DNA from 3 places in the Anoxybacillus sp. ST4 genome. Region 2 is predicted to be linked to each of the others. Evidence: riboswitches for the same ligand, from Rfam matches in the RefSeq annotation. Region 2 holds a riboswitch; each other region holds the start of a gene.
What was found. A riboswitch is a leader RNA that binds a small molecule or an ion and turns the genes downstream of it on or off. The one in region 2 is predicted to bind thiamine pyrophosphate.
Positions count from the first base shown of each region.

Region 1: it holds a riboswitch for thiamine pyrophosphate, as region 2 does, so the genes downstream of both, thiC (phosphomethylpyrimidine synthase ThiC) here and thiM (hydroxyethylthiazole kinase) in region 2, are expected to answer to the same signal.
Region 3: it holds a riboswitch for thiamine pyrophosphate, as region 2 does, so the genes downstream of both, tenA (thiaminase II) here and thiM (hydroxyethylthiazole kinase) in region 2, are expected to answer to the same signal.

Region 1 is NZ_JAHZOE010000019.1:34,572-41,061, reverse strand. It holds gene thiC (phosphomethylpyrimidine synthase ThiC) at 1-1,266, opposite strand, end outside; TPP riboswitch at 1,374-1,488, opposite strand; gene K1I44_RS11420 (PH domain-containing protein) at 1,782-2,084, shown strand; gene K1I44_RS11415 (PH domain-containing protein) at 2,132-2,332, shown strand; gene K1I44_RS11410 (NAD-dependent deacylase) at 2,387-3,097, opposite strand; gene K1I44_RS11405 (small acid-soluble spore protein H) at 3,342-3,521, shown strand; gene K1I44_RS11400 (LysR family transcriptional regulator) at 3,560-4,441, opposite strand; gene K1I44_RS11395 (assimilatory sulfite reductase (NADPH) flavoprotein subunit) at 4,578-6,359, shown strand; gene cysI (assimilatory sulfite reductase (NADPH) hemoprotein subunit) at 6,365-6,490, shown strand, end outside.
Region 2 is NZ_JAHZOE010000015.1:36,595-43,084, reverse strand. It holds gene K1I44_RS10295 (fused response regulator/phosphatase) at 1-1,046, opposite strand, end outside; gene K1I44_RS10290 (enoyl-CoA hydratase) at 1,144-1,905, opposite strand; gene thiE (thiamine phosphate synthase) at 2,023-2,676, opposite strand; gene thiM (hydroxyethylthiazole kinase) at 2,677-3,468, opposite strand; TPP riboswitch at 3,529-3,644, opposite strand; gene hcp (hydroxylamine reductase) at 3,807-5,096, shown strand; gene K1I44_RS10270 (thermonuclease family protein) at 5,129-5,656, opposite strand; gene K1I44_RS10265 (histidine phosphatase family protein) at 5,653-6,279, opposite strand; gene K1I44_RS10260 (ABC transporter ATP-binding protein) at 6,337-6,490, opposite strand, start outside.
Region 3 is NZ_JAHZOE010000008.1:26,067-32,556, reverse strand. It holds gene K1I44_RS07335 (energy-coupling factor transporter transmembrane component T family protein) at 1-622, opposite strand, end outside; gene K1I44_RS07330 (ABC transporter ATP-binding protein) at 622-2,070, opposite strand; gene K1I44_RS07325 (ECF transporter S component) at 2,083-2,673, opposite strand; gene tenA (thiaminase II) at 2,648-3,343, opposite strand; TPP riboswitch at 3,433-3,540, opposite strand; gene K1I44_RS07315 (class I SAM-dependent rRNA methyltransferase) at 3,674-4,858, shown strand; gene K1I44_RS07310 (PepSY-associated TM helix domain-containing protein) at 5,150-5,659, opposite strand; gene K1I44_RS07305 (glycoside hydrolase family 13 protein) at 5,788-6,490, opposite strand, start outside.

The DNA.
Region 1 (6,490 bases), on a different contig from region 2:
AAGCGCTGCACCGATAGCTGAGGTGATATGGTCGTAACCTGGTGCAATGTCGGTAGTGATAGGACCTAGCGTATAAAAAGGTGCCCCGTGACAAATTTCAATTTGTTTATCGACATTTTCTTTAATTTTATGCATTGGAATATGCCCTGGACCTTCGATCATCACTTGGACATCATGTTCCCAAGCGATTTTTGTCAACTCCCCAAGTGTTTGTAACTCGGCGAATTGCGCTTCATCGTTTGCGTCTGCAATTGAGCCTGGACGTAATCCATCCCCAAGTGAAATAGCAATATCGTAAGTTTTTAAAATTTCGCAAATTTCTTCGAAGTGGGTGTATAAAAAGTTTTCTTCATGGTGTGCTAAACACCATTGTGCCATAATTGAGCCACCCCGAGAGACAATACCGGTTGTTCGGTTGACTGTTAGTGGGATATAGCGAAGTAAGACACCTGCATGAATAGTAAAGTAGTCTACGCCTTGTTCGGCTTGTTCAATTAATGTTTCACGGTAAATGTCCCATGATAAGTTTTCGACAATGCCGTTCACTTTTTCTAACGCCTGGTAAATAGGTACAGTTCCAATCGGTACAGGGGAGTTGCGAATAATGTATTCTCGTATCTCATGTATATGTTTTCCTGTCGATAAGTCCATGACCGTGTCGGCACCCCAACGAATAGCCCAAAGCATTTTTTCAACTTCTTCATCCATTGAGGATGTAACGGAAGAGTTTCCAATATTCGCATTAATTTTTACATGAAACTTGCTTCCAATGATCATTGGTTCACTCTCAGGGTGATTGATATTAGCTGGGATAATTGCTCTTCCTGCTGCCACTTCCTGTCGAACAAACTCTGGATCCATCTGTTCGCGAATAGCAACAAACTCCATTTCAGGTGTAATGATTCCTCGTTTCGCATAATGCATTTGGGTCACAACTTTCCCTTTTTTCGCACGAAAACGTCTAGGTGAAAAAGGAATGTTTGTTCTCGCTAATGAAGGGCTATATTCTTCTACATCGCCACGCTCCGTTATCCATTTTTCTCTTAATTTTGGCAATCCTTTATGAATATTTGGTTTGAAGAGTGGATCGGTATATGGTCCGCTTGTATCATAAACGCGAATCGCCCCATTTTCTAATATTGTTGTTTCTGTTTTTGTTGGCGACAGTTGAATTTCACGCATCGGAACACAAATATCTTTTCGACTTCCTTGCACATAAACCTTTTTACTTGATGGAAACAGCATGTTGGAAAATAAATCGTTCATTCTTATTCGCTCCTTTTCATTTTTTAATAGGAGCAATGCCAACACGTAAAAAAATCAGGTTCCATAAAAAGAACCTGATTTTGTCCGCAAATAGTACAAGCGAATGACACTCGCACCATCTACTTCCCTACGCTGGCATCACCCAGATCAGGTTCAAAGGGTCAAAGAACTTTTACGCGTTCTTCTCTCAGTCCAAGCTATTGGACTCCCCTAGTAGATGAGAAATTATGAACTTTAAAAATAGTCTAACATATGATAAAAATGTTGTAAAGTTATAAATGAAAAACTTGTTAAAATGGAGGCATAGTGGACGTACGAACCGATGATTTCGGGATGGAGTTCGTATGTTAGAAGTGCAGTGATAGAAGCGTGAAAAAGTGGTGTGTAAGAAAACGGGGAATGTTCTATCGAAACGTGCTGTGTCTATATGGCGCATATATGAAGCTATTCGTTTCATTATTTTTTCCTTTCTGTACGTAATTGTTAGTTTTTTCGTTTCAACATGGGTCGTTTTGATGTTTGTCTGTTTGTCGATTGTAGATGGCATGTTATTCGTTTTCTTCGTTCCACGCTGGAAATGGGAACGTTGGTGGTATATGATACGCGATCAGGAAATCGGGCTTGAGCATGGGGTGTGGATTCGTAAGCGTACGCTTATTCCGCTTCGCCGCGTGCAACATGTTGATGTAAAGCAAGGTCCATTAGCAAGAAAGTATAAACTTGCTTCGCTTTATATTTATACAGCAGCAATGGCACATGAAATTCCATTTCTTGATGAACAAGAAGCAGAGAAGTTGCGTTACACATTTCTTCTTTAGTAAAGGAAGATGAACATGATGAATGAAGCGAGAAACGGTTACATCCGATTGCGATTGTTATTTACATAACTAAGCGGTTAAAGCATCGTATTCAATCGTTAACAATCTCTCAATCTCGTATGCAACAACGACTCGGATTATGTACCGTACACGCAACGGTCATGCCAGGTATATGCAAAAAAGTCGTTGATGTGGGCGAACATGAGGCACAAGCAATATACGAATCGTTTTTGGGAAATAAGGTATGAAAAAGAAATATTTCAAGTGTCCCAAAAGAGCACGCTTTTGGGACACAGTTATTTTTAAAGTAATTCGTCAATTTCCTGCAGCATTTCCCCAATTTTACGGTCATGTATGAGTAAATCTGCCCAATCGTCTAATGGAGTCGGTTCCATATTTACGATCACGAGTTTTGCACCTCCACGTTTAGCGGCGACAGGAAGTTCGTTAGCTGGCGATACTTGTAAAGAAGAGCCGAGTACAATCCACAAATCTGCTCGTTCGGCTGCTGTCCATGCTTGTTCAAACGCATCATGCGGCAATGGTTCGCCAAATAAAACAACGGAAGGGCGCAAAAAACCACCGCACGTGCACTTCAACTGTTCGTCTACATACCGTTTTGCATCATATGTTTGTTTGCAGCGCGAGCAATGAACGGTTCGCAACGTTCCATGTAATTCAATGACATTTGTACTACCTGCTCGTTGATGAAATCCATCGACATTTTGTGTGATAATTTGATGAATAAGCCCTCGTGTTTGCCAATTTGCTAAAATTGTATGTCCGATATGTGGTTGGCATTCAAGAAGCGCGCGAATGCGATATTGGTAAAACGCGATAAATTCCTCGCGGTTATGTTGCAGAGCATACGTACTCGCTAATTGTTGTAGGTTTTTCGTACGCCAAAGTCCTGATTTTGCCGAACGAAAATCGGGAAGTCCGCTCTCTGTAGACATTCCCGCCCCAGTAAATACGACTGTATACGAAGACTTTTTCAACCACTTTTCTAGCATTATCTCCCTCCTCTATAGATCAACAATTACTTCTATGTTCGCCCTGCTCTTCCTTTATTTTCACATATGTTTATGAGAAAAAAGGACTTTCGATTCATGTGTATAAAAAATAAGAGCAGCATACCAACCTTGAAGTGACCCCTGTCTACTTGACAGGGGTCACTTCACCTTGTGGGTGCTCTTTTTTGTATATTTTTAACGTGAAACGTAGATGATAATAATCGTTTGAAGGGAGGGAAACAACATGAACGTAACACGTGCGCAACAAATTGCTCAATCGCCCGATATGAAAAATGTAACGTATAATGGAAAATCGGTATATATCGAACATGTCGATGCGCAAACGGAAACGGCAACAATCCATTTTTTAGACAATCCGGAAAATCAACAGCGTGTTCCAGTGTCACAGCTAGCAGAGCATTAAGACGAAAAGGATGTAACAGAGCGGGATAACCGTACTCGTTACATCTTTTTTCGTTCGAGAAAATCAATAAATAAATGAACAATTTTTTTGCTTTTCATTGTCGGTGCATAAAGATAAGAAAACGTTCGGTAAAAAGGGGGGTGCTTTAAACAGACGATCGATAAGTGACCTTGTTTTAATTCGCGCTCAATGACATGGCGCGAAAGAAAGGCTAATCCATTTCCACGCATTAGCGTTTCTTTAATTCCTTGATTGCTGCTGATGATCATGAGCGATTTAATTTTTAATCCATTTGAACGAATAAAATGGTTAAAGTATTCACGTGTGCCAGAGCCTAATTCGCGCGTAATCCATATTTGATTTTGTAGATCGCTTATACATACTTCTTGTTTGTGAACGAGCGGGTGATCGTTTGAAGCCACGATGACAAGCTCATCTTGCATGAATGGATAAACAGCCAATTCTTTTTCGTTCGTTTGCCCTTCAATTAAGCCAATATCGGTTTCATATGAACGGACAAGCTCGACGATCTCCTTCGTGTTGCCAATCATCACTTCGAAGTGTAGCTCTGGATAATCGTCTTGTAAAGAAAGTAAAAAAGAAGGAAGCACGTATTCCCCGATCGTAAAACTAGCCCCGATTTTCAATGTTCCTTTCACACAATCGTGGTATTCTAAAATATCTTGTTTTGTTTGTTCGTACAAGGCAATCATTTTTTTAGCTCGATCGTAAAGTAATTCGCCAGTCGCTGTCACTTGTAGTTTTTTTGGCGAACGAATAAATAGTTTCGTTTGAAATTCTTTTTCTAAATTTTTAATGTGCAAACTGACGCTCGGTTGGGATAGATGGAGAATTTCCGCAGTTTTTGTGAAGTTTTTCACCTGTACTAAAGTCATAAATGTTTTTAATTCGTCGTACACAGCTATCGCCCCTTAATCATTAAAAAAATAAATAGTTCTGATAATTTATATTTATTTTACTAATTTTATTTTTTGCGGTAAAGTCAAATAAAACATACTTGATTTATAGGAATAGTAGAAAAACGAGAGGTGAAAGATGTTGCCATTTCAAGTGACGAATAGCCCATTTAACGAACAACAAGTTGACTTGCTCAACCGACTTTGGCCGACATTAACGCCAGCGCAAAAGCTTTGGTTAAGCGGATATTTAGCTGCTACCGAATTTGCGAGCACAGCGGTACAGCAAGAAGCCCACGTATCGAAAGAAATAACGATCCTTTACGGCTCACAAACAGGAAATGCACAAAAATTGGCAGAAAAAACTGGAGAAGCACTCAAAAGTCGTGGGTTTCATGTTCATGTTTTATCGATGCTTGATTTCAAACCAAACGACTTAAAAAAAATCGACACGTTGCTTGTTGTCGTTAGCACGTATGGTGAAGGGGAACCGCCAGATAATGCTTTATCATTTTACGAATTTCTCCATAGCAAGCGCGCACCAAAACTTAACCATCTTCGCTTCTCCGTATTGGCGCTTGGTGATACGTCGTATGAACATTTTTGTAAAACGGGGAAAGACTTCGATCAACGGCTAAAAGAACTCGGGGGAGAGCGGTTATACGAGCGCGTCGATTGCGATGTCGATTATGAGGAAGGAGCGGCGAAGTGGCTTGATGGGGTGCTTAGTGAGTTGAATAAGCAAGGTGGGGGTTCCGTCACCGTCCTTCCCCAGCAAAAGCAAGTGAAGCCTGCTTCTAACTACTCGCGCAAGCATCCGTTTCAAGCGGAAGTATTAGAAAATATCAATTTAAATGGACGCGGCTCGAACAAAGAAACACGCCATATTGAATTATCGCTTGAAGGATCAGGCATTGTATTTGAACCGGGGGATGCGCTCGGTATTTTTCCGAAAAATGATCCAGCGCTTGTTGATCTCATCATTCAGGAGATGAAATGGAGCGGTGACACATGCGTCTCTGTTGAAGGAAAAGAGGAAACGTTGCGTGAAGCACTTCTTTCCCGATTGGAAATTACCGTCTTAACTGAGCAATTATTGCAAGCGCTCGTTTCGTTTTCACGCCATCCAGATTTTCATGTGCTCCTTTCTTCTGAACAAGAAGTGAAAAGAAAGGAATATATGAAAGGGCGCGATGTGCTCGATGTTCTTCGCGATTTTGGTCCGTGGGATATGTCGCCAGAGCAGTTTGTTTCTTCTTTACGTAAGTTGCAGCCGCGCTTTTATTCGATTGCCAATAGCTTGCTTGCTTATCCTGATGAAGTGCATATCACCGTTGGTGCAGTGCGTTACGAAGCGCACGGACGTTTACGTAAAGGTGTTTGTTCGACGTTTTGTGCGGAACGTTTACACGTTGGCGATCAACTTCCGGTGTTCGTTCATCAAAATCCGAATTTTAAGCTCCCAAAAGACGCAAATACGCCAATCATCATGGTGGGACCAGGTACGGGTGTTGCGCCGTTTCGCAGTTTCTTGCAAGAGCGTGAGGCAATAGGGGCGAAAGGGAAGTCGTGGCTATTTTTTGGCGATCAACATTTTGTGACTGATTTCCTCTATCAAACAGAGTGGCAAGCGTGGTTAAAAAACGGCATATTGACGAAGATGGATGTTGCCTTTTCACGCGATACGAAAGAAAAAGTATACGTGCAACACCGAATGATTGAACAGAGCAAAGAACTGTTCCGATGGTTAGAAGAAGGAGCAGCCGTTTATGTTTGTGGCGACAAACAACGCATGGCCAGAGACGTTCATGAGACGCTTATCCATATTATTGCGAAAGAAGGAAGTATGACAAGCGAACAAGCAGAAGAATATATAGCCGAAATGCAAAAACAAAAACGTTACCAACGTGACGTATATTAGGGGGGATGATTGTGGAAAAGTTTGCATTAACACCGCCAGATGGACCGCCAAGCGATGTTGAACGCATTAAACGGGAGAGCAACTATTTGCGCGGCACATTGAAAGAAACGATGGAAGACCGTATTACTGCT
Region 2 (6,490 bases):
GAGCGAGCGGTACGCATCGTATGCATAAGCTGATTGGAACAATCTTCGCCTAAAACTTCTATGAGTCCATCTGTATAAAGCGTAAGATAAGCATGGCGTTGAAAATGAATGCTCCCCTTTTTATATGGGGGGGTTGAAACGATGCCAATCGGAATGCCTCCTTCTTTTAACAATACTGTTTTTTGATCGTCCATGAATATGGCAGGAGGATGTCCTGCATTGACATACTCGATGACTTTTGTTTTTACATCAATGGTTCCATAAAACGCTGTAAAGTAATATTTCGTTTCTTTCCCGAATAACTGGAATGCGTGGCGATTTAATTCATGTACAACAGTAAGCGGATCTGTCACCTTCGTCATTAAACCGTGTAATAGCGAGCGAATCGACATGGCAACAAGGGCTGAAGCCACACCGTGTCCCATGACATCAATAATGATAAAAGCATATAAATGCGGGCGAACTTGTTGCCAAAAATATAAATCGCCAGACAACTGGGATGACGGAATATAATGACCGATAAAATGAACATCTTCATTATTCATTGGTTCTGGAAGCAATCCTTCTTGAACGAGACGCGCTACACGCAAATCTTCATTCATCTTTTTTTGCATCGTCCACATATGACGATAACTTTCCATATATGCTTCATTCGTTCTTTTCAGTTGATCCATCGTTTCTTTTTGACGATACGCTAACTGCACACGAGCAACAAGTTCGATCATTGTGAACGGCTTACGAATGTAATCAAACGCCCCCGATTTAAATGCTTCTTCTAGCTTTTGTTCATCATCACATCCCGTGACCATCAACACTGGAACATGTTGGAGTTGCTCATGTTGTTTCAACCGCCGACACCATTCAATACCATTCGTTCCCGGCATGCAAATATCCATTAAAATGACATCTACATGTTGTGAAAGTACAAATGCGTACGCTTCATCTGCATGTTCGAACGGATAAATGGAGATATGTTCAATATGCTCAAGCATCGCCTCCATCATTTCTAATGTCGGCATATAATCATCAACAATAACCACTTTCATTTTTGGCCGCCCTTTTCAACGTAATTTTCCTCTATTTCATTTATACACATCATACATTGAAAAAGGCTAGTGCAAAAATGAAAGTTTCGCAAATTTTTTATTTCCCGCTAAAATGAGGACGGCGCTTTTCTAAAAAGGCTCGAATGCCTTCCTCGTGATCTTTTGTTTTGCGCATATGTGCTTGATACACCGTTTCCATTTGCAACGTCTTTAACAATTGTTCTTCGCTTAAACGGGCATATAACTGTTTTGTCGCAATCATGGCACGAATCGGTTTAGATAACCATTCATTCACTTTTTGTTGAACGGTTTGCTCATTACCGATTTCATCAACGATCCCCATTTCGTATGCTTCTTGTGCACCCATCACTTTCCCTTCCCATATGACTTGCTTAGATTTTACATCCCCAATTTTCCGTTTTAAAAAGAAATGTCCACCCCCATCTGGGATGAGTCCAATTCCAATAAAATTCATGGCAACACGGGCTTGCTCATTTGCGATAACATGGTCACAGGCGAGCGCTAAACTAAATCCTAATCCGGCTGCGGCCCCATGCACGTAACTGATCGTTAGTTTTGGTAATTGATGCAATGTAATAGCAATTTGTTTGATTGTGTCCATTACAGTTATGAATGAATGTTCATTCGTTGATTGCAACATCGTTTTAATGTCGCCACCTGCACTAAACGCCTTACCGCGACCGCGAATGATGACGATATCCGCTTCGCTGTTTTCCACTTCCTTTAACGCCTCAAGCAATTCGAGCAACATTTGCTCATGCAAAGCATTTAATGCATCAGGACGATTCAATTCAATCGTTGCCACTCGGCCCTCATATGACAAAATAATATGTTCCATTCTCTCCATCCCCTCTCTCATTTGTTCGCTGTTCTTTTTCGACGCATATAAATAAAATCCTGCAAAAAACAAAGCGAGTTTTACATACGATTGTTGTCACCATAAAAAAAGACGACATTACCCGTCGCCTCTTCGTTTCGCATGCATCACTGTCTCATATAAACGTTTTGTTTGTTCACAAATATGTTCCGCACGACAAATGGCAGAAATGACAGCAATTCCGTCTGCCCCCGCTTCAATGACTTGCCGTGCTGTTTGTTCTGTAATTCCACCGATAGCAACGAGCGGAACGTGCTTTTCATAGGTGCGAATATGTTCAATCATTGCCAAACCACACGCTTGCTTTGCATCATCTTTTGAAACGGTCGGAAAAATAGGACCTAATCCAACATAATCAGCGTGAGCGGCAAGCGCTTGCTGCACTTCAGCGAGGTTGTGAACAGACACTCCTAAATATTTATCCCCTATTCGATCTCGAACACGCGCTGCCGCTTCATCATCTTGACCAACGTGAACACCATCTGCTTGTAAAGCAAGCGCTAAATCGACATCATCATTTACAATGAACGGAATGTTGTGATCTTTGCATCGTTCAAACAATTTCTCAGCTAAACGATATTTTTCAAGCCCTGTCAGCGCCTTCTTTCCTTTTTCCCGAAACTGAAACATCGTAATTCCACCTTGAATCGCCTCATCAAGCACAGTGAGCGGATCTCTTGTACAATCGCCACTCCCCATAATAAAATATAGCGACAACATATGTTTCATCATTCATTCCCCTCGAATTCGCGCATATGTATCGACTTCTTCTGCCGTCGTCTCATATAAAGCATTTAAAAAGGCAAGTTGAAAAGCCCCAGGCGCTTTTGCATGTTTTGCTGCTTTTTCGGCTGCTACCCCGTAGTAAGCGAGCGCTGCGACAGATGACTCGATTACATTTTCTCCCACACTAGCAAACGCGCCTAACACCGCGCTTAACAAGCAGCCTGTCCCTGTCACTTTCGTCAACATTGCATCACCATTTGAAACGATCGTTACACGCTCCCCATCTGTCACAATATCATCTTTTCCAGTTACAACAACTGTACAACGAAATGTACGCGCCGCTTTTTTCGCTACATGCACGACATCGCCTTGAACGTCCCCTGCATCTACTCCTTTTGTACGCACTTGTTCTCCGGCAACGCTTGCGATTTCTGACGCATTTCCGCGCAAAATGGAAACGTTCACTTCTTGTAATATACGCTGCGCTGTTTTTGTACGGTATGCCGTCGCACCTGCTCCAACAGGATCAAAAATGACTGGAATGTTTACTTCATTCGCTGCCTTTCCAGCAATAATCATAGCTTCTACGTCTGTTTCATTTAATGTTCCGATGTTTAATACGAGAGCGCGAGCCAAACGAACCATATCACTTACTTCTTCTTTTGCATACGCCATGACAGGAGACGCCCCAACAGCAAGTAAACCATTGGCCACAAAATTGGTTACCACGACATTCGTCATATTATGTACGAGCGGCGATTGTTCCCTGACGAGCGTTAGCCATTGTCCAGCTTTCATCACTCATTCCCCCTTTAAAAAATAAAAAACTAGTCGGACAGAATCGACTAGTTTGTATTTACAAAACATAGCCTACTTCCCTCCGCTGGTATAAACCAGATCAGGTTCAAAGGGTTGGAAAACTGATTGCGCGTTTTCCTCTCAGCCATCGCCATCCGGCACCCCTAGTAGTTTCGTTCATTCAGTTTTCTTTATTTTAATACATTTTTCCTCGTCATTCAATATAAAGCATTGTCAATTTTCGTTCACATTTTTGCATAAAGGTGTGATACATATCACTTACGCCGTTGTTATTTTTCCCTATTGTTAAAGTGTTAATAAGAAAAGGAGGGGTTTTCATGTTTTGTCATCAATGCGAACAAACACCAACAGGGGGATGCACGGTTGTCGGCGTCTGCGGAAAAGATGAAACGATTGCAAGCTTACAAGATACAATCGTATTTGCACTGAAAGGAATTGCTGCCTATCGCACACATGCTCACCAACTCGGATACACTGATCCATTTGTGGATACAACGACACATGAAGCGTTATATATGACGTTAACAAACTCTAATTTTAACGTACAAGAACATTTAGACATGGCAATGAAAGTCGGAAAAGCTGCGATTCGTGTGATGGAACTGCTCGACCGGGCACATACAGAAAGACTTGGCATTCCTCAACCTGTTCGTGTATCCCAAAATAAAATCGAAGGAAAATGTATTCTCGTTACGGGACATAACTTATTTGCACTTGAACAATTATTGAAGCAAACAGAAGGAAAAGGGATTAACATTTACACGCATTCCGAAATGCTACCAGCACACGGTTATCCGCAATTAAAAAAATATAAACATTTAAAAGGGAACGTCGGAAAAGCATGGTACGACCAACGTCGCCTATTCGAAAAATTCCCTGGTGCCATTTTAGCAACAACAAACTGCGTCATGCCGATTAAAGGTTCATACGCTGATCGCATGTTTTCATATGATGTAGCAGGATTAGAACATGTACAAAAAATTGAAAACGATGATTTTACACCACTCATTGAGAAGGCGCTACAACTTCCAGAAGCGAATATCGAATCAGACGAAACGTTAGTTACTGGCTTCCATCATGAAACAGTTATTCAAATCGCACCGGAGATTATTCAAGCTGTAAAAGAAGGAAAAATTCAGCGCTTTTTCGTGATCGCAGGCTGTGACGCTCCTGGGAAAGGTGGTGAATATTATCGCTCCCTAGCGACATCTTTGCCAGACAACACTGTTATCTTAACAACGTCTTGCGGAAAGTTTCGCTTTAACGATGTCGATTATGGTGTTGTTCCTGGCACAAACATTCCACGGTACATTGACTTAGGACAATGCAACAACTCGATTTCAACAGTGAAAATTGCGATGGCGCTTGCGGAGGCGTTTGAATGTGAAGTGAACGAATTGCCTGTTAGCATCGTCCTCTCATGGTTCGAACAAAAAGCGGTTGCTATTTTGCTCGGATTGTTTAGTTTAGGTATTCAAGATATTCGAATTGGACCAAAAGCACCCCATTTCGTTTCTGAAGGTGTATTGCACGTATTGCAAGAAATGTTCGGTCTTAAACTGATTGGCGATGTCGAAGAGGATATGCAAGCTATGTTAGCACACTAAAAGGGCTGACCTCTCCAGCCCTCTCTTTATATTCACGAAGCTTCATCCAACCACACGCTCATATTAAACCCTTTTTCCGTTACGTAGCCATCAACGCTCCATATTCGTTTTTTCGCTTTTTTCGCTTGCTCTTGCGCACGATACAATCGCTCCACATATTTCGTATCAGGTTCAAATACATAAGCTACACGCGCAAGCCCTTCTTTTACAATTAATTCTTGATACAATGTTTGTTCATCTATCCATATGTACGCAAGCAGTCGACCGTAACGATCGTACGGAGAGGGCTTCTCGCTCAATTCAACAATCACTCGTTGATGAAGAAGAACGTCTTTAGCAAATTGTTTTGCCTCCTCACCGTATGCTTGTTTTTCACGATACGTTTCCGGTGTATCAATATTTAATAGACGGACTGTTACTAATTCGCCATCTTTTCTTATTTTTACTGTATCTCCGTCAACGACATGTTGTACTGTCGCAACAAAAGTTGTTCCTTTATTTTGTTGCGTGCAACCACCGATAAAGAACATTGTAACAACAACAATCATCCATTTCTTCATGAGCGCATCGTCTCGCCTTCAAGATGTGAGATATCCGATTCACTTTCAATCTTCCAACCCTTTCCGTCAAACGAAACAATTGTAACGCTCGTTCCATATACGCGGCTATTTTCCCATAGCTGGGCGATCGTTTGCTGTTTCCAATAGACGAGAAGCGTACGAATGACCATGCCGTGCGTAACAACGAGAATATGGCCTTCCCGATGGTTTTCTGCAATATGATGAATAGCGGCAACAGCGCGTTGCTGTACATCTAGAAACGTTTCGCCGACGCTCGGATGGTATGCGTTTGGTTCATGATAAAAGTGATAATGATTTCGCTCGTCCGTTTGAGCAATTTCTGCAATCGTTTTTCCTTCCCACCATCCTAAATGAATTTCGCGCAATCGCTCATCAAAATATAATGGGATATCACGTTGCCCTAAAACAATTTGTGCTGTTTCTTTTGTCCGATCACTCGGACTACAATATGCCGCTACAAACGGAATCGCGCACAACCGGTGATGTAAAAGCGACGCATGTCTTTTCCCTGTTTCCGTTAAGGGAGAATCTTTCCATCCTTGCATTCGTTGTTGTGCATTCCACTCTGTCTCCCCGTGACGAATGACATACAATGTTAACATCTAAGCCCCTCCTTCGAATAAACGAAAAAAAAGCAAGCAACGATTGCTTACTTTTCATTATGTCATACGTTGTGAAATTTGCGCAAAAAATATAGACTCCAACGATTTTTCATGTTGACAAAGCTTAGAAACAGACTCATATATAAGCATCTGACCTTGATGAATAAAGGCAACAGTATCTGCAATTTCTTCTACAATTGACAGCATATGT
Region 3 (6,490 bases), on a different contig from region 2:
CGATGCGCTGAGCGCGCCGAATGCTTTGCGATAAAAGCGGGATAGCATATCGCTTCACAAGTTCAAGTTTGCTGCGAAATCCGTTCGCTTTGGCGGCTCGTCGTACTTTCAACGCCTGATGTACCGTTTGAAATTCTTCGATCATGATCGGCAGTAAGCGAATAGCCGCTAAAAAGCTATATGCGTATTTTGGCTTCAACTTTACTTGTTGCATAAGCGAATAAAATAAAAGCACCGGCTTCGTCGTGAGCGCAAACATCAACCCGAAAATCGCAAATAAAAGGGCGCGAAACCCGAGATGTACACCGCGATAAAAACTTTCTTCTGTAATGTGAATGAGCCCCCAGCGAAACCACGTCGTTTCTCCCTTTCCAAACAAAATCATCGACGACGATGTAGACACGAAAATAAAAAGGAACGGGAGAAGAAATAAAAAAATATGTTTCATTCGATAGCCGCTAAACAATATAAACAGCACCGTAAACCCAACCGCCCAGTTCATAAGCACGTTCGGGTTATGAACAAAAACGATGACGACAAACATCGGCAAAAATAAGAGCAGTTTCGCTGTCGGATTCGTTTGATGCAACCACGTTTCTTTATGTTCCATACTCCATCTCATCATATTCCACCTCGCACAACGATCCGCGGCGCAACCTTTTCATCAGCGACAAGCTTTCCGTTTTCAATGACCCATCGTCTCGTGGCGAATTGTGACACGATGCGCTCATCGTGTGTTACCATCACGATCGCTTTTCCTTGTTGCCGATACGCTTCGAGCCATTCAAGCAGCGCAAACGTATTTTTTGCATCTTGCCCGAACGTCGGTTCATCAAGCAACAATAAGCGATGGCGATCTGCCACCGATGCCGCAACGCTTAGCCGCCTTTTTTGCCCCATCGACAATTGATACGGATGTAAATGTCTCTGGTCAGCTAAATGAAAGCGAGCAAGCAACTGCTCTACTTTTTCTGCAATCTCGTTTTCCTTGCAGTTCTCGAGCCGCAAGCCGTATGCCAACTCATCATCGACGCGATGTGTGACAAATTGAAATTCTGGATTTTGAAATACAAAAGCCATGTTGTCGTATAACGACTCATCATCTATGATCTGATGGCCTTGCCAATACAAATCGCCTTCTGTTCGAATTAATTTCATCAAGCTTTGCAGCAACGTGCTTTTTCCTGCCCCGTTTTCCCCTGTAACTACAATCCATTCTCCTGCATAAATCGTCAAATGGTTGACTGCGATTTTCTCTTCTTTTTGCCGAAAGCCACGGAGCGATGGCACATGTAAAAGAACGTCTCCCTCTTCATACGGTTGTTGCGCGGTTTTTGGCTTTTCATACGCCTCCCACACACCCGGGTACCAAATGCCTTGTTCGTCGATAAACGAGCGATACGTTGAAAACACGGCGTGCGTCGGACCATCAGCGATAATATCGCCATGTTCGTTAAATAAAACGATGCGCTCAACAAAGTCAAGAATGTGATCAATTTTATGCTCGACGATAACAACAGTTCGATCTTCCGCCACTTCTTTTAACGTTTCCCATACCGCTTTCGTTCCTCCTTCATCAAGAAACGCTGTCGGTTCATCTAAAAATAGCACATCAGGCTCAAGCGCCAAAACCGACGCAAGCGCCAACCGCTGTTTCATCCCCCCCGATAGCGTTTGAATCGGTACGTGAACGTCCGACAGACGAAGGCGAACAAGTTGAAGAACGTGAGCGATTTTTTCATCCATGTGGGCGCGAGGTACACCGAGATTTTCAAGCACAAACGCTATTTCTTCGTCGACGTATGGCATGCAAAACTGAGAATCTGGATCTTGAAACACATAGCCTGCACGCTTTGGAACATGAAGCTCTTTCGCTTTCATCGGCACATCGACAGAGCGTGGGATAATCCCTGCCATTACTTGTAGTAGCGTCGATTTTCCACACCCAGACGGACCTAAAAACAACACTTTCTCTCCTTTTTCAATCGAAAGCGATAAATCTGTAAATAATCGCTTTTTTGCTCCAGGAAACTTCAATCGAAGTTGCTCAATATGAACGGCTTTTGTCAATGATGTCACCTTCTATTGATCTAACGAATCGTAATCTTCTTTTGACGTCGGGCGCAACAATTGTGTCACACCTGTTTTTTCAAGTGCTTTCACAAGGGAATAAGCAAACAATCCAGAAATCACAATCGCCCCAACAAAGCGTGCGCCGATGAATAACGTTAAATTCCACCACGCTAATTGATCGATGTAACCTTTGTAAAAATCAAGCACGAGCGAAGCGATCGTCGAACCAATTGCTGCAAGCGATACAACTGCGACATCAAAACGTTTATAACGGAAAGCAGCAAACACAAGCTCAGCGAACAATCCTTGTACAAAGCCGTAAAACAACACTTCTAATCCCCATTCAGAACCAACTAAAAACTCCCCGGACGCAGCGGCAACTTCAGCAAGCAATGCCACACCCGGCTTACGAATGAGTAAATATGCGACTGTAGCGGCGATAAACCACATGCCATAAATGAGCTGATCGATATGAAGCCCGAGCGGCTTTACCGCATAGTAAAGCGGCCCCCACACTTTATACACAATACCAAATACAATTGCTATAACAACGGTCGTTAATACATCTGTTAATTTAAGCCCTTTCGTTTGCATGAACATTCTCCTTTCCAATTGGCCAATATTCTAATTTGTACGCCATCTCCCAAAATAAATACTCGTATTGACTGCTGATCCAAAAGTGTTGCTTCATTCGCTCACGTTCTTTCTCGCTCGCTGTTTTTGCGATGTCGTTTAACCGTGCAATTTGTTGCTCGACAAGCTGTTTAAACCAGTCGGAGCCGTACGCTTCAATCCATTTCGCATAAATCGGCTGCTTCGGTTTGCAATGCTTCAATCTCTCCCCGATTTCGTAATACAACCAATAGCACGGCAAAATGGCTGCCAATACATCGCCAAAGTGTCCCGCAAATGCTGCTCGGTACATGTGCGACGTGTAAGCATAAGCGGTTGGTGACGGAACAAACGACGCCTTTTCTTCCTCGGTAATATGAAGCTCTTTCATAAACGTCTCATGCAAACGAAGTTCAGCTTCATATGTGTTTTGCGCATGATTGGCCATGCTCGCTGTCGTTTGTAAATCGTCGGCCATCGCCCCGCCAAGCGCTTGCACTTTCGCAAAGTGTGTCAAATAATATGAATCTTGTAATACATAATAACGAAAACAACGTAAATCGAGCGTCCCTTCCCCTAACTCCTTCACAAACGGATGATGAAAGCTCGCCTCCCAAATCGGATCGACAGCTTTGCGCAATTGCTCTGAAAACAACATGTCCTCTCCCCCTTATGAAAAATAAAAAACCACTTTCTTTGCGCAAAGAAAGTGGTTAATAAACGATGGAATTTGATATAAAGACACACTTCGCACCGTTTCCACTTCCCTACGCTGGTATGATCCAGATCAGGTTCTAAGGGTCTCAAAGGCACACTTTGATCTCAGCCTATCTAAAGGCCCCCCTAGTGGAATGCATTTGCGTTATTGACTTTGTCACTAATATTAGCATATTTCACTCAATTGTCAAATATTTTTTATCCATCATTTGCGCACATCGTTTTCTTCCTGTATGCTAAAGTAGCGAATATATAGTCAGGAGTGGGAAACATGGCAAATGTTTTTTTAAAACGAAAGCGAAAAAAGCGGCTCGAACTTGGACATCCATGGGTGTTTCAAAGTGAAGTCGATTATATTGAAGGAGATTCTGAGCCGGGTGATTTCGTCAACGTATATAACCATCAACGTCATTTTTTAGCGAAAGGATATATCAATCCGAAATCACAAATGATCGTGCGCGTGTTGACGCAAAACCCAAATGATGAATTAAATGCACAATTTTTTATGAACCGTATTCGACAAGCATGGGCGTATCGCGAACGCATGATTCCTGGCGTCCGTTCATGCCGCGCCATTTATGGTGAAGCAGATTTTTTGCCTGGATTAATCGTTGATAAGTACGAGGATGTGCTTGTCGTACAAATTTTATCGCTCGGCATGGAAAAACGAAAAGAATGGATTTTACAAGCCCTTCTTGACGTTTTTCAACCGAAAGCTATTTATTTGCGCAACGACGTACACGTGCGTGAATTAGAAGGACTAAAACAAGAAAAAGGATTTTGGTACGGCACGTGCGACACAAACGTACAAATTGAGGAAAATGGCGTCAAATATATTGTCGATATTGAAAATGGACAAAAAACAGGATTTTTCTTCGATCAACGCCAAAATCGTGCCGCGATTCAACCGCTTATTACAAGCGAATCGACCGTGCTCGATTGCTTTACACATACAGGCTCATTTATGTTAAATGCTTGCTTATATGGAGCAAAACATGTTACTGCTGTCGATATTTCAGAACATGCCATTGAAACAGCAAAACGAAACGCCGCGCTAAACGGATTTACAAATGTACAGTTTGTCGTCGCAAACGCGTTTGATTATTTACGCGAATGCGTGCAAGAGGGAAAAAAATGGGACGTTGTCATCATTGACCCGCCGGCGTTTGCAAAATCTGCTCATGCGGTGCCGAAAGCGCTCGCCGGTTATAAAGACATTAACTTAAACGGCTTAAAACTTGTGAAAGATGGCGGCTTTTTCGTCACAGCAAGTTGTTCGTATCACGTGCATCCCGACATGTTTCAAGCTATGGTTGCCGAAGCGGCATTTGACGCAAAGAAAATTTTACGTCAAATTCATTGGAGCGGCGCAGGATACGACCATCCAAAACTGCTTGCCGCCGACGAGGGCGACTATTTAAAATTTGCCATTTACGAAGTGCATTCACGCAAATAAAACAGGTTGGGGCATCCTAACCTGTTTTAAAATGGACAAATTTTTGCGCACACATCGCGTAAAAATGAAGTATACTATAATTGAAAACGCTTTCTTTTTTGTGAGGTGGTTTCATGTGGCACTCAAAACAATTTGCCCAAAATGCTTTGGGAAAAAGAAAATAAAAATTTGTTTGTCGCTTTATAAAACATGCTCGTTTTGCAACGGAACAGGGAAAATTCAACAAACACCAACGAAGCGAATTAGTTAAAAAGCACTTCACACTAACCATTGATGTGAAGTGCTTTTCGCTTATGCTGCGGATTTTCGCTGCTTCGCTTTCGCTTGCGCTCGTAAAATTTTCACAGATAAATAAATACCTGTCCCGGTTAAGACGATAATCGCAAGCGCGGCGATATCGATCATGAGGCGGTTCCAAAGCCCCAGCTTTCCAACGTGAATTGCGCGCACGAAAGAAGCAAATTTATTCACTTCTTTTTTGACGACGGTGCCGTCTGGCGCAATCGTCACTAACGTCCCATCTTTGTCATTTAAACGCACCATATACATGCCGTGGTTCATCACTACTCCAACTTCATCCATTGAAAATGCACCTGATTCGCTCGCCTTTTTCACAGCGTCCATCATATTTAGCTGTTCGTGATGTGCGCCACCGTGAGCATGTTCATGACCGCCATGCGAATGTCCACCCATCCCCATTAACCAACGCTCTGTCAACAACAATCCTGTTATCGCTTCCAAAAGTAAAAATATAGAACAAATGAGTCCAATCCATAAATGCAAGTTGCGCGTTTTTTTCACACATACCCCTCCAACTTTTTTAAAATATGCGACTGTCATGAATGTACAAAAAATAGATGTGAAAAGTATGAAATGATTGTGAAATAAACGTGAAAATCCCCTTTTCCATATCGGAAAAGGGGATTTCATTATTTCATCACATATACTCGTGCTTCATATGGACGTAATGCAAAGCGCGTCGCATGCTTATGCGGTTTCACGTCGTAGTTTGTTAACATGAGTTGCTCGCTATTTAATTTCAATGAATCGTAGCGATACATCGTCTTTCGGTCTGTTAAGTTCACGATTACGACCGCTTTTTCATTACCCCATGTACGCGTGTACGCATAAATCGCTTTATGATTTTCTAATATTAAATCATACGTTCCGTACACAAATACATCGTGCTGTTTGCGAAGTTGAATCATTCGTTTGTAAAAATTGAGCACAGAGTTCGGGTCATTGATCTGCTTTTTGACGTTAATTTGTTTATAGTTCTCATTGACGCCAATCCACGGTGTTCCTGTCGTAAATCCGGCGTTTTCTTCATCCGACCATTGCATCGGTGTGCGTGAATTGTCGCGGCCGTTTTTCCAAATCCATTGCATCACTTCTTCATGTGAGCGCCCTTTGGCCCGCTCAATGCGATAATAGTTTTTTATCGCGACATCATCATACTCATCAATCGTTTCAAAACGAACATTCGTCATACCGATTTCTTGACCTTGATAAATAAACGGTGTTCCTTGCATAAGAAAATACAATGCCCCTAACGCTTTTGCACTTTCTACAAGATATGTTTCATCATTTCCCCACGTCGACACCGAGCGCGGCTGATCGTGGTTTTCAAGG